DNA from 3 places in the Arthrobacter sp. LjRoot78 genome. Region 3 is predicted to be linked to each of the others. Evidence: riboswitches for the same ligand, from Rfam matches in the RefSeq annotation. Region 3 holds a riboswitch; each other region holds the start of a gene.
The links. Region 3 has a riboswitch for cyclic di-AMP ahead of ACSQ1X_RS11840 (NlpC/P60 family protein). Riboswitches for the same ligand answer to the same signal wherever they lie in the genome.
Positions count from the first base shown of each region.

Region 1: linked by a shared signal. The riboswitch ahead of ACSQ1X_RS04110 (C40 family peptidase) and the one ahead of ACSQ1X_RS11840 (NlpC/P60 family protein) in region 3 are both predicted to bind cyclic di-AMP.
Region 2: linked by a shared signal. The riboswitch ahead of ACSQ1X_RS03440 (hypothetical protein) and the one ahead of ACSQ1X_RS11840 (NlpC/P60 family protein) in region 3 are both predicted to bind cyclic di-AMP.

Region 1 is NZ_CAXUTG020000001.1:860,764-866,415, reverse strand. Features, by position in the region: gene ACSQ1X_RS04130 (DUF6457 domain-containing protein) at 1-24, opposite strand, end outside; gene mobA (molybdenum cofactor guanylyltransferase) at 84-701, opposite strand; gene ACSQ1X_RS04120 (HNH endonuclease) at 765-1,265, opposite strand; gene ACSQ1X_RS04115 (NlpC/P60 family protein) at 1,488-2,249, opposite strand; gene ACSQ1X_RS04110 (C40 family peptidase) at 2,410-3,084, opposite strand; cyclic di-AMP (ydaO/yuaA leader) riboswitch at 3,155-3,314, opposite strand; gene ACSQ1X_RS04105 (M23 family metallopeptidase) at 3,463-4,287, opposite strand; cyclic di-AMP (ydaO/yuaA leader) riboswitch at 4,291-4,502, opposite strand; gene ACSQ1X_RS04100 (metal-dependent transcriptional regulator) at 4,642-5,337, opposite strand.
Region 2 is NZ_CAXUTG020000001.1:707,483-713,134, forward strand. Features, by position in the region: gene ACSQ1X_RS03420 (HAD-IA family hydrolase) at 1-620, shown strand, start outside; gene ACSQ1X_RS03425 (DUF7793 family protein) at 686-1,054, shown strand; gene ACSQ1X_RS03430 (dolichyl-phosphate beta-glucosyltransferase) at 1,041-1,985, opposite strand; gene ACSQ1X_RS03435 (hypothetical protein) at 2,134-2,649, opposite strand; gene ACSQ1X_RS03440 (hypothetical protein) at 2,892-3,671, opposite strand; cyclic di-AMP (ydaO/yuaA leader) riboswitch at 3,671-3,845, opposite strand; gene ACSQ1X_RS03445 (HAMP domain-containing sensor histidine kinase) at 3,994-5,526, opposite strand; gene ACSQ1X_RS03450 (response regulator transcription factor) at 5,528-5,652, opposite strand, start outside.
Region 3 is NZ_CAXUTG020000001.1:2,554,395-2,560,046, reverse strand. Features, by position in the region: gene ACSQ1X_RS11860 (ribonuclease Z) at 1-240, opposite strand, end outside; gene ACSQ1X_RS11855 (DNA alkylation repair protein) at 375-893, shown strand; gene ACSQ1X_RS11850 (hypothetical protein) at 860-1,099, opposite strand; gene ACSQ1X_RS11845 (polysaccharide deacetylase family protein) at 1,173-2,642, opposite strand; cyclic di-AMP (ydaO/yuaA leader) riboswitch at 3,022-3,214, shown strand; gene ACSQ1X_RS11840 (NlpC/P60 family protein) at 3,218-3,970, shown strand; gene ACSQ1X_RS11835 (hypothetical protein) at 4,081-4,686, opposite strand; gene ACSQ1X_RS11830 (DUF1918 domain-containing protein) at 4,820-5,014, shown strand; gene ACSQ1X_RS11825 (cupin domain-containing protein) at 5,088-5,465, opposite strand.

The DNA.
Region 1 (5,652 bases), 1.7 Mb from region 3:
CAGCGTTTCGTCCTGGCTTTTCACCGTTGCCTCCAAACTCAAATTCAGTTGCGGTGCCAACGCCCGGTCCCACCCACGGTGGCTTATGACCCCTGGCGGGACACCCCTAGCGCGGTGGCATCGTCCCAGGTATCCACGTCATCGGTGGCACCGGAGGGGACGGTAACTGTCCGCACGTCAAGCCTAGCAAGGAGGGCGAAGACTGATGCCCCCGTGAGGCCTCCGCTCTCCCCCAGTTCGCTCACGGCGCGTTGTAGCGCAGCTGTGCCATAAAAGCCCGCAAGCGGCTGTTTGCGGCCATCAGGCGAGGCGGACATGACTCCGTCGTAGCCGGCCGCGCCGCTACCGGCCTCGGCCATGGTGAGCTGAAGCGCGGCAACGGCCTGGTCGGCTTTGGGCATGTCGCAAGCCAGGACCAGGGTCATCGCTGCGCGCAACGGACCGCGTGCGCGCTCCAAGGCGGCCAGGCCAGCGCCTATGGCTGCCGCCGGGCCGGCAAACGCTGGCTCCTCCCGGCACGACAGGACACCGGCGGGCAGTCCGCCGGGATCAGGTCCCACCACCACCACCGCTCCCGCCCCCGTGGCTGCCGTTAGCGACCGCGAAAGGAGGGTGGCGCCGTCGAACACCAACTGGGACTTGGGCACGCCGCCCAAGCGGGATGACCGCCCGCCGGCCAGGATTAAGGCATCAAACTCCACAGTGCCAGCCTAGCGATGCGGGCTGGGACCATGGAACCGTGAAGCCTTAGAAACCGTGGAGCCTTAGGCGGCTGATTCGGGCAGGAGGAAAGGGTCCCACGCGGGCGTGGGCTTTTCCAGTTCCTTGATCTGCCAGATCGTGCCGTGCGGAGGCGCGGGCACGAACCTGAGTTTCCAGCCCATCTCGGCAGGCGTGTGGTCGCCCTTCACGTTGTTGCATCGAAGGCAGGCGGCCACCAGGTTCTCCCAGGAATCGGCACCGCCCCTCGATTTCGGGTGGACGTGGTCAATGGTGTGTGCTGCCTTACCGCAATAGGCGCAGCGGTGGCCGTCACGGCGCAGCACGCCCCGGCGGCTCACAGCCGTGATGGTGTTGTACCGGGGCCGGATGTAGCGGTTTAGGAGTATCACGGACGGACGGCCCAGGATCTCCTGCGGCCCGACGACAGGATCGTCGCCTTCGGCCACCACGCTAGCTTTTCCGGTCAGCACAAGAACCAGCGCCCGGCGGAAGGTCACAACCGCCAGCGGTTCATATCCAGCATTAAGAACGAGTGTGCGCATGCACATACCTCTTCACGGCCGCACCCGTCAGGGGCTCGAGGGCCGGCTGCCCTCTGCTTGTCCGGGCTATGGATCGACAACACAAGAGTAAACACTCAAGTGCCCTATCGCCGAATCGGCTCTTTACCATAGACTCCGTGTCGGCAAAAATTCACCTGCCGGAAACGCAGAAGGACCCCTGCCCGAGGGCAGGGGTCCTTCTGTTACGCGTGAACCGGGGTATTAGCCGCCGACGCGGATGAAGACCGGACCGGAACCAACGTTGACGCTGAACAGCGAGGTGGTTCCGCCGTTCCAGCCGCCGTGAACGGCCTGGCCGTTGCCGACGTAGACAGCGATGTGGGCCATGCCCATGCCGCCGTTCTCGTAGTACGCGAGGTCGCCCGGCTGTGCCTCGGCGGCGCTCACGGTGCGGCCCAGGGACAGGTAACCTGCCGGCCAGCCGTGGTAGTTGACGCCGACTGCTGCAAGCGCGTTGGTGGCGAGGGCGGTGCAGTCCTGCGCGACACCCAGCTGGGCGTAGGCGGCGGCAGCAATCGCTGCGCCGTTTCCGCTGGCGGCGGCGGGTGCTGCAGCTGCAGGGACGGCCGGGGCCGACACGGTCGCGGCAGCGGCAACCGGAGCAGCCTCGGGAGCAGCTTCCTGGACCTCGACGACAGGCTTGGGAGCCTCGACGACCGGAGCCGGGGAGGTGGAGACCGCCGGCTTCTCGAAGGAGATGGCGATGCTGGAAGCGGCCGAGATGTTGGCCGGAGCAGAGGACTGCACTTCCAGGGTGGAAGCAGAGGTTGCTTCGCGCTGAACGTTGGTGTCGGCAGCGTTGGCTGCGATACCGCTGGTCAGGACCAGGCCGGAAGCTGCAGCGATAACCGCAGCCTGACGGCCCATGCCGCCGGCGTTGTCGCCGACAGCCTTGGCAATGACAGCAAGCGAGTTGGTTTTGGTAACCTCGGCGCGGTGCCGTGCGATCGCACGAGTAGTCATTATTTCTCTCTTTCGTTTTCCTCAGACTGCGTGGCAGGCCGCGGTTTTTGGACGCTCCGGCATCTTGGGGGTACGCCGGAACGGCCCGAACAGGTTTATTTAGCGAAGAACGCGCGCTTCAGCGACGGGAAACCCGGGATGTAGCGAAGCGCCGCGTGTTCTAGCGAAGCGTGTAGAACGCAGAAGTGCCCGTGGCGGACACAGCGTGCAGGATCGTGCCCTGCGACGGGTTCAGCGCGCTGATCATCATGCCGTTGCCGACGTAGATGCCAACGTGCGCACCGCCGTTTTGCATGACCAGGTCGCCCGGCGCCGGGGTGGCGGTGGGTGTCATGGCGGTCCATGCATTGGTGCGGGGGATGCTGATGCCAGCCTGGGCGTAGACCCACTGGGTGAAGCCTGAGCAGTCCCAGCCGCTGGGAGTGGTGCCGCCCCAGACGTAGGCGCTGCCAATACCGGTGTACGCGATGGCGGCGAGGCCCGATGCTGCTGCAGAGGAGGCGGCGTCGGCAAGCTTGCCGGCCTTGGCTTCCCCGTCAGCACCAGTGGAGGTCTCGCTGGCGTCGGTACCGGTGGACTGTGCCCGGACGGTTTCAATCTTGGGCGCTGCCGTCGTGGTGACTGACGGACGCTCGAAGGAAACAGTCGCTGTCGGTTCAGCGGTTACGGCCAGCTGGGCTGACTGAGAGTCGGACTCCGTCGAAGCGGAAACACCCAGGTTGGTATCGGCGGCATTTGCCGGCATTCCAACGCTGAGGATCAGTCCGGACGCAGCTGCGATCACAGCCGCCTGGCGACCTACGGTCCCGGCGTTGGCAGTAACAGCCCTGGACACGGAGTTCAACGGGTTCGTACGAACCGTTTGCGCACGGTGGCGCGCAGAAGTGTTGCGTGTAGACACGAAGGTAGCCTCTCCCAATGCCTACGAGGTGAGCTGTCGGATTCGGATGGGAGTCACCCGGCCGCTCGGCTTCCTGGGAAGCTTTTGCGACTTAACCCCAAGGTCTTCTTGCGAAGACCAAAATTGGTTCCCCCGCCTCTGCCAGACGATGTCATGCGAACGGACCTTGAGCGGTGGCAGAGTTAGGCAATCCACTCAAGAGCGCCAACTTCGGAAAAGTTGGCGTGCTCTAAACGGTACAGGAATTCCGAACGAATGTCACATTCAGGTCACGGCATGTCACAGGAATGCGAGAGTGACCCATCGCTTGGGTCAGAGCCAGCCGGTGGGGTCAACGACTTCGCCGTTGACCATCACTTCGAAATGGAGGTGGCAGCCGGTGGAAGCGCCGGTGGTCCCGCTCAGGGCCACAACGTCGCCGCGGCTGACCTTCTGGCCGACCTGGACGCTTGAAGACGAAAGGTGGTTATACGTGGTTTCGAGGCCGTTGCCGTGGTCAATCACCACCCGGTTTCCGCCGCCGTAGGGGTGCCAGCCGGAGAACGTGACCGTTCCGCTGGCGGCAGCCAGGACGCTGGTGCCGCACTGTGCCGCGTAGTCCTGGCCCCGGTGGAACTCACCGGCTCCGCCGGTTATCGGGCTGACCCGGAAACCGAAGGGCGAAGCGGAAACCAAGTGTTCGAGCGGCGCCCCGAGGCTCCCGGCGGAAGCAGCGCGGGTGATGGTGCCCGCGGACTGCGCGCTCAGGAGCTGCTTGAGCTTGCCGTCGGGATCGCCCTTGGTGGCGACATAAGTGCGGTTGAAGTCAATTTTGGCGCCGGCAGCAGCGGAAACCTCCGGCTGCGCGGCAACTGAGGCGGCGACACCGGCATTCCCGGTGTCCGCAGTGGACATCATGGGACCGGTCGACGGGACGGTCACGGTGAGGACAAGTCCGGTGGCGGCAAGGGCAATGCCGGCCTTCTGACCCACGCCGCTCGCCGAAGCGAAGTCCGTTACCTGGCTGAACAGGCTGCGGCGCCGGCGTGCATCACGGTGTGCATCGCGCGGCCTGACCGTCATTACGGCTTCGGCCACAGGGTACTCCGAAGCGGGACCGGTCGCCCTGCGGCGGCCCCTGACGGTCTGCGTGGTCAAGAAATATCCTCTCTGGAGAGCCTGCGAAGTTAGCTGTCGGATTCGGGTCAGAGAGTGCAAAGACCCGGTCCGCCAATGCAAGGCGTCCGACACAGGTCTCCCTAGGGAATCCTTCGTCGGAAGTGGCTTGCTGCTGACGGACTTCACCCCAAGGCCGTATTTCAACGGCCGGTTGTGGTTCCTCCGCCTCTGCCAGGAGGTGGTTCGCACACTGATCCGCTGGCAGAGCTCGGCTTCGGATCAGGTAACGCTTTTGTATCGGCGCTAGTGCTCAACTATAGGCGATTAATCAGCGCGGTAATAATTCCGTTATCTGGGTCTCAGTACGTTGTAGGTGGTCCTACAAGGGCGCAGTTAGCTGACCGTAACAAACACGTGGGCCGCAACCTCGGGCGGCAACTCCAGGGCGCCTTCGATCTCGGGCACACGCACGGAGATGTACTCCCCCACGCGCTCCAGTGCGAGGGACGCCCCCGGCCGGATTCCGCCTTCATCCAGCTGCACCAGCAACTCCGGCTCAACCTGGATGGGCTCGGCCAGCCTGCTCACCGTGATGCGCGAGTCGGCTCCGTACCCGGTCATGGCCTCAAGGAGGTTCACCACACCGTCGGTGAACGCGGGAGTTGGCTGACCACCGAGCGCCGCCAGGCCTGGAATGGGATTGCCATAGGGGGATACCGTGGGGTGGTTCAGGAGTTCGAAGATGCGACGCTCCACCCGCTCGCTCATGACGTGTTCCCAGCGGCACGCTTCGTCGTGGACGTACGCCCAGTCGAGTCCGATGACATCGGCTAGCAGCCGTTCCGCGAGGCGGTGTTTGCGCATGACTTCGGTGGCGCGTTTCCGGCCGGTTTCGGTGAGCTCAAGGTGCCGGTCCCCCGAAACAACCACCAGTCCGTCACGCTCCATGCGCCCGATGGTCTGCGAAACGGTGGGCCCGGAGTGGCGCAGCCGTTCGGCAATCCGGGCGCGGAGAGCCACGATGTTCTCTTCCTCAAGCTCCAAGATTGTCCGAAGATACATCTCCGTGGTGTCGATCAGATCGGTCATCCAGCTCAGCTCCTCGAGCACAGTCCTTGCGTCAGTCCCACCGTACCGCGCAAAAGCCTCCACGTTGGCCTCGGCGGGGTGGACCTGCATCCACCGACCAGCCGCTGGGAAAAGCCCCGCGGGATCAGCCAGACCGGCTACGCGGCCCGCTGTACGACAGCAACCAGTTTAGCCTATTTTGAATTACTCCGGATAATCTTCCGCGCACTGCGCTGACCTGCGGCCGGGATGTCTCAGTGACTGGACTATGACGGATGCCGTTCCCTCCCCTGCAGGCACGTCAGGCAGAATATAGGGGATTCCCCTGTACTGCCG
Region 2 (5,652 bases), 1.8 Mb from region 3:
TGGACGGCACCCTGGTCGACTCCACAGCCGTCGTGGAGCAGGTATGGGGCGAGTTTGCGGCCCGTTACGGCCTGGACATCGCCGAGATCCTCCACACCTCCCATGGCGTCCAGGCAGGGGACACCGTTCGGCGGTTTGCACCTGTCGGCGCCGATGTTGTGGCCCTGACCGCCGAGCTCGGCGCCATGGAACGGGTTCGGACCGAGGGCATCGTTGCGCTGCCCGGAGCCGCCGATCTGCTGCGCAGCCTCCCAGCAGATGCCGTGGCGCTGGTGACTTCCGCCGACCGGATCCTTGCCGACATCCGGATGGGCGCCGCGGGACTGGCCATGCCGGCCACCGCAGTCACGGCCGACCTCGTCACCCGGGGCAAGCCGCACCCGGAAGGCTACCTCCGGGCCGCCGAACTGCTCGGTGTGGACCCGGCCGACGCGCTTGTCTTTGAGGATGCCCCCGCGGGCATTGCGGCCGGACTGGCCGCCGGAATCCGGACCGTGGCCATCGGTCCCAATACCGGCCCCCTGCCGGACGGTGTTCTGCACCTTGCGGACTACTCCGGCGTGTCCGTGACCACGGACATGGACGATTCCGGTGCCAGGAGGATTTCCTTCCGGTTCTGACCCCAAACCGGTTTTCGGTCCAGTAGTCTCGGGAGGGACGTCTGAAACTATCTTGGGGGGATAGGATGACCGAGATCCCGATTGCCGGCGACAGAGGCATTGTTCAGCTGCGCACCGGCGTTTTGCATGTGCAATGGATTCCAGGCCTGGCTATCTGCGAGGAAGCTGCCTTGGCTGTCATGGCAGCCGTCAATGACCTGAGCCGCGGGCGTTCGTTTCCGATGCTGGTGGATATGGCTGCGACGGCGTCCATGAGCCGGGGGGCCCGGCGCGTCTTTGCCCGCCCCAGCACCGTAGCGAGGGTGGCGCTCCTCGGATCGTCCCCGGTGGACCGGGCCATGGCCAATTTCTTCCTCAGCATCAACGCTCCTGCCGCACCAACGCGCTATTTCACCTGTCCGACGGCAGCCATGGCGTGGCTCAGGGAAGCGTAGCCGCCGTAGCGACGGGGGCGTAAACCCGGGCGAGTTCGGAACGAAGCTCCCGCACCGGAATGCGGTCCGCCGCCAAGTCCCGGATAAGGCGGCCCATCCCGCGGAGGTCTGCGAGGGCCGTGTGCAGCAGGTCCACGCCCGCGTCGGCACCGCATGTCCAGTCAACCGGAACCTCGTGCACGCGGAGTCCGCATTTTTCCGCCACGATCAGCAGCTCGGTGTCGAAAAACCACTCGTTGTCCGCCGTGTGCGGAAGGATGCGGCGGGCAACATCTGCGCGAATTGCCTTGAATCCGCACTGCGCATCGCTGAAATGTGCACCCATCAGCGCGTGCAGCAGAAGGTTGTAGCCGCGTGAAATGAAACCACGCCAAGGGCTGCGGACCACATGGGAAGCGCGCGCCAGCCGGGTTCCGATGGCCAGATCGGAGTGCCCGGAAATGAGTGGCGCCACCAAAGGGGCGAGCGCTGCCAGATCGGTGGAAAGATCCACGTCCATGTAGGCCAGCACGGGTGAGGGCGAAGCCAGCCAAACGGTGCGAAGGGCGTTGCCACGCCCTTTTGCGGCAAGCCGCACCACGCTGACTTCGCGGAGTTCACGCGCGATGCGCTCAGCCACCTTAAGAGTGCTGTCGGTGCTGGCGTTGTCGGCCACGGTAATCCGGAACGGGTGCGGGAAGGTGCCGAGCAGATAGTTGTGCAGTCGCCGCAGGGACCGCTCCAGGTCCCGTTCCTCGTTGTAGACCGGGAGGACAACATCAAGGACGGGGATGGCGGTTCCTGAATCCCCCGCGGTCCTGGTGTCGATCGGGGCACGGCGGGTGTTCCCCGTTGCGGGCGGCGAAACGCTGCCGGGCGGGACGTCGACGGCGGCCCGCGGCTGCGATGGCAGTTGGAGCAGTGTTCCCGCGGACTGGTCTGTGAGCGTCATGGTTCCACTATGGGACCGGCGCATATGAAGGATTTAGGCCAAAGCTGTGCAGCTGCTGTGGGATTTGCCGGGTGCGGAAGCGTGCAAGGAAACGGCGGCGGTGCGCCCACCGCCATTGGTGGACGCACCGCCGCCGCGGTTGGGTTCGTTAGGGGGCCAGTACGGCGCAGACGTCGATGACCGTGCCAGGTCCCGAGTACCTCCGGATTTCCGTTTGGAAGTCCCCGGTGACGGCGAAGTTGAAGTTGCCCGATACGAGCACCACACCGGAAACGTCCTCGCCAGCCTGGTCCGTATCGGCGAATGAAAGGAGGTTCCGGCCGGTCGACTTGAATTCGACGCTGTCGGGATCCGTGGCGGTGGGCACGAATTGGATGTGGGACGCGCCCGTGATGACATAACTAACCGTCTCACCGGCATCGTTAGTCAGGGTCACGTTGAGGTTCGGGGCTACGGAAATGACTCTGTCCCCCGGGATAACGATGTCCTTGACCCGCCCGGTCACGGTGGCTTCGATGTCGAAGCCACCTGCGGCTTGGCCGCAGTGAAAGATGTACTCAGTTTGAAGCGGTGGATGCGGCGGGCCGGAAGGCGCAGCCGCGGCCGGAGCGGCGGCTGCGAAAATTGAGGCCAGGACGGCCGTCGGAACTAACCATTTTTTCATTGTTGTGCTCCCTGCATCTTGACGACGGCCCTGGGGCCGGCAGCCGCTTGGAAGACGATTGAAAGCGGCGGCGACCCAGAGTCACTCCACAACCTTGTGAAAACCTTGTGGCTCCAGGAATGAGGGTAGGGACACGGGCGAACCAGCGGGAGAAATGTGCTGTCAGACAGCCGGAGGCCCCGAACCACGTGGATTCGGGGCCTCCGGCTCATGCAGACCAAGCCTGGCGAAGATGCGCCGGCTTAGTACCAGTTGTTGGCGTAGTGGAAGTTCAGGGCGCCGCAGGGGGAGCCGTACCGTTCCTTGACGTAGTTCAGGCCCCAATTGATCTGGGTGCGGAAGTTGGTCAGGTAGTCGGACCCGGCGCTGGCCATCTTCTCGGCCGGCAGGGACTGGACAATGCCGTAGGCGCCACTGCTGGCATTCGTGGCAGTGGTCTTCCAATCCGATTCCTTGGTCCACAGCGTGGTCAGGCACTGCATCTGGTCAGCCGCCCAGCCGTAAGTACCGAGCTGCGATGCGGCATACGCCTGGGCAGCTGCGGGATCGTCGACGGCTACAGGCGGTGCCGGGGCAGGAGCCGGTGCGGGGGCCGCAGCCGGTGCAGGTGCAGGCGCGGGTGCCGGTGCTTCCGGTGCGGACTTCTCCTCGGATGCCGGTTGCGCGTCGGACGACTGCGCTGTCAGGCTGACAGAGGCCGGGGCGGGCATGGCGGAGACCAGGATCTTTTCGAACGCGAGCTTCGACTCGGCGTTTGCGGTAGCGGCGCTGGCTTCGCCCGTTGCAGATGTTGCCGGGGCTGCAGGTTCTGAGGCCTGGCCGGCGGCGCCGACGCCGATCAGGACGGCGCAGGCCGTGGCTACTACTGCGGCCCGCCGGCCTGAGCCCTGCAATCCGGCAGCAATCCGGGACATTGGCGACGCGGTGGTGGCTGGTTCGGCGCGGTGGCGTGAGCGTTCGGCAGGCGCCTTGGACTCGTCGGAAGCGCGCTCCGGACGTACTTCTAGCGTGGATTTAGTCATGGTTGCCTCTCGATGCCGGCGGAGTTAGCTGTCGGGTTCGGATGAGGTCATCCGGCCGCACGGAACTTCACGTGTCGGCTTCACCCCGAGGGCGGCTATGCAAAATGCCCGGAGACCTGGGTCCCCCGCCTCTGCCTAATCATGAGGAAATCCGGGTAGCGGCAGAGTTTGGCGTCCATCCGGATATGCGGCTATAACGGTTGCCGCACTCTAAAAACGCTACAGGACTCTTGCGCTTAAGTCACATTTAGGTAACGAGGGTCACGACGACGGCGCGTTGACTTGCGCCGGAACAGCTGGCTTGCCAGTGATGCGCCCGGAGCTAAGCTGCCGGCGGTTCGCACGGCAGGCGGAGGGCGAATTCGGTGCGTCCCGGGCGGGAATTCACTTCGACGGTTCCGCCGTGCGCTTCCACAATGGACTGCACAATCGAGAGGCCCAGGCCGCTGGTCCCTTCGGACGCAGCGGCCCCGGTGGCTCCCGAGCCCGAAGCGGAGCGGGCCGGACTCGTGCGGGCGGCGTCCGCCCGGGCAAAGCGGGCAAAGACCCGGCCGACGAACTCCGGCGGAATCCCTGCACCATTGTCCGTTACGGTCACCACGACACTGCCGTCGGCCGACCGCATCACGCCGGTGACCACGGTGGTTCCGGGGTCCGTATGCTTGCGGGCATTGGAAAGCAGGTTGGCCAGCACCTGGTGCAGCTGCTTGGCGTCGCCGCGGACCACAACGGGCTCGTCGGGTAATTCGAGCTGCCAGATGCGGTCCGGCGCCATGACCTTCTCGTCGCTGACGGTTTCCACCACCAGCTGGGTCAGGTCCACGTCGCTGATTTTGAGCGGCTGGCCTTCATCCAACCGGGCCAGCAGCAGGAGATCCTCCACCAGGGTGGTCATCCGTTCCGACTGGCTCTGTACCCTGGCGAGGGATTTCTTGCCGTCCGGCGTAAAGTCCTCGGTCATCCGCATCAGTTCTGTGTAGCCGCGGATGGCGGTGAGCGGCGTGCGCAGCTCGTGCGAGGCGTCGGCAACGAACTGGCGCACCTTCGTTTCGCTCTGCTGCCGGGCCTCGAGTGCCTGGGACACGTTGTCCAGCATGAGGTTGAGGGCGTAGCCCACGCTGCCCACTTCAGTTCCAGGATGCGCGTTCGACGACGGCACCCGGACTGCGAGGGCCACCTCACCGGCGTCGAGAGGCAGTTGGGAAACCTGCGTCGCAACTTCGGACAGCTGCTCAAGGGGTTTCATGGTGCGGCGGATCAGCACAGTTCCGGCAAGGCCGATCAGGGCGAGCCCGCCCATCGACACGATCACCATGGTCCACACCAAGGAGCTGAGGGTGTTCTGTTTTTCATCGAGGGGGAGTCCGGTGATGATCACGTCCCCGTATGGAGCCTCCACTGCCACCAGCCGGTAGGAGCCGGTGGACAGGGTCCGGTCAACCGGCGTTGCGTCGTGTTGGAGCGCCAGGAGGATCTGGTCATCCTCGGGGGACAGGGAAGACGGCGTGGCATCGCTCGCGAGGAACCCGGCGCTGCTGACAGTGCCATTGTCGATGCGGGCGATCAAGGTCCCCACACCTTGGCCCCTGCCCTCCAGCGGATCAGGCCTGCCGGCGGGGTTGCCGAGCCGTGGCCGTCCGGCCTCGTTAGAGAGCCTTGAGGCCTGGCTCAGGCGATCATCGAGCTGCTTGGTCAGGAAGGAATCCATGGACGCGTAACTGAACAGGCCAATTGCGCCGCAGATGGCCACGAGCAATGCCATGGCCACCAGAACCAGCCGCGTGCGGAGGTGCCAGGTGGAAGGATCGAGCAAGCGGCGGCGGTCCTTGCGGATCTCGCCGGAAAGCGTGGGCACCTCAATCCGCCGGTTTAATGACGTAGCCTGCGCCGCGCACCGTGTGGATCATGGGCGGGTGCGTGGCATCCACCTTCTTGCGCAGGTAGGAAATGTAGAGCTCCACGATGTTGGCCTGGCCGCCGA
Region 3 (5,652 bases):
ATCGAGCACCATTCGCGACAGTACGCCCGGAAGTCCGAAGCAGTGGTCCCCGTGAACGTGGGTCAGGCAGATCCGCGTCACCTGGCTGGCTGAGACGCCGGCGTGGATCATCTGCCGCTGGGTGCCTTCGCCGGGATCGAAGAGCATGCCCTCGCCGTCCCAGCGAAGCAGGTACCCGTTGTGGTTGCGGTTCCGCGTGGGAACCTGCGACGCGGTGCCGAGAACGACCAGTTCACGCATGGGACCGAGCATCTCACGCCGCAGTACCGGAGGACTACACGACGACGGCATTCCGTCGGGGCTGCTCCAGCTATACCGCACAGAATGCCTTCGGGAGTTCGATCCTCCGCCTGCGGGAACGGCAGAATAGTGGGATGACCGACGCCTGTGACTTCGTGGATGCCTCGCTCCAGCGCGAGAGCTCCTGGCTCCGGGCAGAAGAAGCACAAGCCCGGCTGGGCGACGGGCTCCAGTACTACGGCGCCTCCGTGGGTGCTGTGCGGGGGACCATCCGCGACATGCTGCGCCGCCACCGGGACCTCACACACGATGACATTACCGCGCTCAGCACCGAACTGTGGTCGGTGGCCGTCTTCGAACGCCGGCTGGCGGCGGTTGTCCTGCTGCAGTCCCGGGTTGCCCTTCTGGACAACTCCGACCTCACCCGGATCGAGGGCTTTGTGCGGGAGGCGCAGCTGGGTGAGCTGGCGGACCCCCTCGCAACCGACGTCGTCCGTCCCTTGATCGCAGGCCTGGAAGGGCAGGCAAGGGCACGTGCGGACGTTGTGCTGGACCGCTGGGCGGGGGATCCGGATCCGTGGCTGAGGCGGGCAGCCGAGCTGTCGCGGGCGGACGCCCCTCAGCCGCCGGCCCGGCGCTCCACCACCCCGTAGGCCTTGCCCTCCAGGAACTCCCAGTCCGTCACCACCATGAACCCGAGGGCGCTGACGCGGTCGTTGAGGACCAGGACGTCGAAGCCGCCGTCCCGCGGCTCCGCGTCCCACGTCGCCACATGGAGCTCCTTTCCCTCAAGGATCAGGAGCTCGGTATTGACGTCGAAGTCCTCCTGCGGCTGATCGCTCAGCTGGCAGATCGCCACGCAATAGTGTTTCACTCTTCGCCCACAGATCCGGCGCGGTCGGTGCGTTCATTCCGGTCCACCGTCCGGCCTCCTATGTGATACGGATTCCACGGGACGGTGACCAAGTGACGATTCCCCCTTGGAAGTTTTGGGCCACGACACCACCGGCGCCGACGTACTCGTCACTGGTTGGATACCCGAGCTGGCCGTTTTCCCAGCGCTGTGCTGCCCAGGCGGCGCCGATGGCGCCCTTGGTGCTGTGGGCACCTGTGACCGCGGACCAGTGGACCTGGCCTCCCTGGAACACCTGGTAGACGCCACCATTCTTGAGTCCCGGGATCTCGTCGCTGACCGGGTAACCCAGCGCTCCGTTTTCCCAGCCTTGCGCGGACCATGCCGAACCTATGGCTCCGAGGGTGGCGTGTGCCCCCGAGGCTGGCGACCAGTGGATCTGGCCGCCTTGGAAGACCTGGTAGACGCCGCCGCCCTTCAGGCCGGCGACCTCGTTTGTGAGGGGGTAGCCAAGTTTTCCGTTTTCCCAGGACTGCGCGGCCCAGGCTGCACCGATGGCACCTCTGGTGCTGTGTGCCCCCGAGGCTGGTGACCAGTGGATCTGGCCGCCTTGGAAGACCTGGTAGGCGCCGCCATTCTTAAGCCCCGCGATTTCATTCGTAAGCGGGGAACCGAGAAGCCCGCCGCCTGAGCCTTGGGCAAGCCAGGCCGCTCCGATGGCGCCGCCCACCACAGGTCCGCTGGGAGAGGGCGATGGAGACGGGGAGGGGGAGGGGGAAGGCGACGGTGAGGGAGAAGGCGATACCGGGGACTGGCCCAATGCCTGTGCGACTGTGCGGACCGACGTCGTACCGTTTGCTGTCCGTGCGGCCAGCCATGTGACGAATTCCTTGAACAGTGCGGGGCTGATCGACAGGGACGGGTCCGTTCCGTTGGCAATCTCGTGGAAGGTCAGCTGCAGCCAGCCGCCGGTTGTCTCCGCGTTGGTGACGGTGGCCTGCAGGTCCGCCAGGCTCCACGTGGCGGCCACCTGGTCCGGTGCCCTGGTGACCATGGGTTCCTGCGGCGGTAGCGTTTCGGCCACAGGGCAGTCGGCGCAGCTGGCAGGAGAGCGTATGTCGCCGAGGCCCCGGGAACTGGCGTACCCACAGCCGCTGACTGCGGACTGGGCCGTGGCATTCACCGCAGCGAAGGGGTAGGCGAAGTTGCGGACGGTGAAGCCCCAGCCTTCGAGGGTCGACTTGCTGTTGCAGGCCTCCGCGCTCGCGGCCGCTGCGCTGAGCGTTGTCATGTCTGGATGGGTTACGCTGTGGCCGGCGATCTCGTTGCCGTCGGCGGCCAGAGTCTGCAGGTTCGCCCGGGTCAGGAACCCGGACTGGTCCACAAAGGACGTGGTGATGAAGAAGGTTCCCACCAGACCGTGGGCTTTGAGCTCCTGCGCGGCGGCCAACTGGCTGCCGAGGCCGTCGTCGAACGTCAGGCTGACGATGGTCGGCCCCGCGGCCTTCGATGTGCCGGCGACACCCACCACCGTGCTGACAGCCAGCAACAGCGCTCCCAGGATGGCGACCCAACGCCGGCCGTGACTAGCCCCGGCCGTAGGCTCTGGGAGTTCCGCGACATGACGTGGCTGGTTGTGGACAGAACGATTTGACCAACGCATGATTCCTCCAGGCGTGTGAGTCCCCCCGCAAGAACATGCACGTAGACTACGCCTCGCGGCGTCAATGGAAAACACTCGAATTTGACAAACCGCAGATCCAAGTATATGTAGCGTGCCGCTACCTGCTTGTAGCAGCGCGAGCCGGGCCACAGCGGTGCCGGGGGAGGGCCCGACGGCCCCGTTACCTTGATGTGACATCCCAACGGTGGCCCGCGTACGGTGGAACGGTGCCCGTTGTCTCAGATACCGGCACTCCCGGGCGGATTGCCTAACCCTGCCGCGGTCCGGGATCCGATCGAAACCATCCGGCAGGGACGGGGAAACCACTATTGACCGGCAGAGTTCGTGCTGGTCTTCGGGGTGAAGCCGCACGCCATCCGCAACGCGGAAGGGCGCTGCGGCCGGGTGTCTCCCATCCGAATCCGACAGCTAACCTCGCAGGCATCGGGAGAGGTTAATTCATGCTTTCACGCAAACTGCCCGCTCATCATCGGTCAACCGCGCCCGCGGGGCGCTCCAGGTCCACATCGGCCGGGGGCCGGAGCAGGGCCGGCCGGCAGGCTGCGGTCATAGCCGCTGCCTCAGGCCTGGTCCTGTCCAGCGGCATGGCGGCCCAGGCCGCTGAAGCCCCGGCGGAACGTGACTCAGCGCCGGCGTCCGCCCCCGACATCAATGCCCAAGTGGGTGCCCCGCTCAGCGCTGATTCCCATGTCAAGATCAGCTACGAACGTCCGGACGTCAGCACCACCCCCGCCCCCGTGGAGGTATCGGTCGAAGAGCCCGTCCCGGCAGTGGCGGCAGCCCCCGCGGCGGCTCCGGCGCCTGCCGCTCCTGCTGTTTCCGTGCAGGTCCAGGCCGCGGTGCCCGCTCCCGCCCCGGCGCCTGCTGCCGGCGGTGTCAACGCCGCCATGGTTTCTGCCGCCTACGCGCAGCTGGGCATCACCCAGGACTGCACCGCCATGGTGGAAAAGGCCCTTGGCTCAGCCGGCATTCCGGTCGGGGACCTGGGACCCATGCAGTTTATGAACTATGGCTCCGTAGTGGGGGAGCCCCAGCCCGGCGACATGGTGGTGCAGTCCGGCCACGTCGGCATCTACATCGGCGACGGCCAGGTGATCAGCGGCGGAATGAACGGCGTAAACGCCACCGTCACGCACCCGCTGTCCTGGCTGACGGCCACCGGCGGCGTGACCTTCGTCCGCGCCGGAGCCTAGCCTCCCCGCTGCTTCTTCAAGCGGGCGTAACGGCCGGCGATCAGCTGCCTTGGGGGCAGCAGGTCGCCGGCCTTCCGCGTATTCGTGGCACAACGGCGCACACGGGTACCTCAGGGCGGCGAGATGGTGAGCTGGGCCGTGCTCTCGCCTTCCGCGAACTTGATGCGCAGCAGCGCGTCGCGGGTGTCCGCCGGAAGGGTGAAGCGGACGCCACCCGACTTGCTCGAATCACCCGCGACCAACTCGTTCAGGCCGGGATCGGGGGAGTAACTGACGCCACCGACGTTCAGCCTGAACGTTGAGTCCCAGAAGTTCAGGTCATACCGGCCGTGGTTGGTGCACCTGAGCGTGAGGGTCAGTGCGATTTTGCCGGACACATCGGGGCGCGCACTGGCGTTGAGAATTTCATATTCGACGTCGGCGGCCCGGTACGTGCGTTCGGCTGGCAGGGCTACCTTCCACTCCGCGCGGTTACCTGTGCCGGACCCGGGGGCGGACGTCGACGCACCAGCGCCCGGCTGTGCGGCGCCGGTGGAAGCGGCCGGGGAACCCGTACCGGAGGCGCTCGCCGTCGAAGCGGCGGGACGGCCGGCGTCGAACATCCCCAGTTGCCCCATCCCGAGCAGCAGCCCCGTCACAGCGGTGATCACAGCTGCTGCAGCGGTCAGCAGGCCGGGCAGCGTAGCCCACCAGTTGTTGGGTTTTTCCTCCGCCATAGCCGTTCCCCCTCGGTCCCGTGTCAAGGTCAGTTCAGTCGTATCCCGGCCGTACACCCTCGAACTTCCAGTGCGCAACGGCCCTGTTATCCCCGCCCCGAGACTCGTACTCTGGTTCTTGGAGGTGATTGCCATGAAGGCAACCCAGGGAGACCGGATCACTATCCGGGGCAAGACGGTCGGATCGTCGGAGCGGCACGGCCAGATCGTTGAGGTTCACGGCGCTGATGGAGCGCCGCCGTATGTGGTGCGATTCGACGACGGCCATCAAACCACTGTCATCCCCGGCCGGGACTTCGTGATTGACAGGATCCACCCGCAGCAGTGAACCCGCAGTAGTGGCCCCGCAGCCAACCGGGCTGTTGTACGCCCGGCCGCTTCGGTTGCTTCGGCGCGGCCGGTTACTCGGGGGACTTGGCGAACACCGCGGCGCTGACGAACTCCACCCCGGTGAAGGGTTCGTCGCCTTCGACCCACGCGTCATGGCCTGGCGGGATGCTGTAGGAATCATGAGCGGCGATGTTGATCTGGTTGCCGTCAGAGGTCTGGACCACGAGTTTGCCGGAAACGCAAAAACCGACATGGCTGAGCTGGCATGACTCGGTCTTAACGACGGGCTTGATGCACTCGGACCAGCGCCAGCCGGGTTCAAATTTGAATCTTCCGATGGTGTAGGCGTCGACGGATACAAGATCCACTTCCGTCTTATCGGGGCGGCGCTGTTCGTCCGGAGAATTGTGGGACTTAACTGCGAGTTGAGCGACAACATTCGTGGTCATGGCTCTCTCCATCAATCAGAATTGCGGATGGGGCTGTCCGGGCCGCAACGGCGACCGGCCAGCGGACTCGGCTTGCCAGGCTTGAACCCGCGCGGCGAACCGATGTAGCGATCGTCTTACGATGCCCAGCTTCCTCCGATCCCGGATTCTTGTCGAGACCCCGTGGCGGAACGCAGCCGGCCGCCCG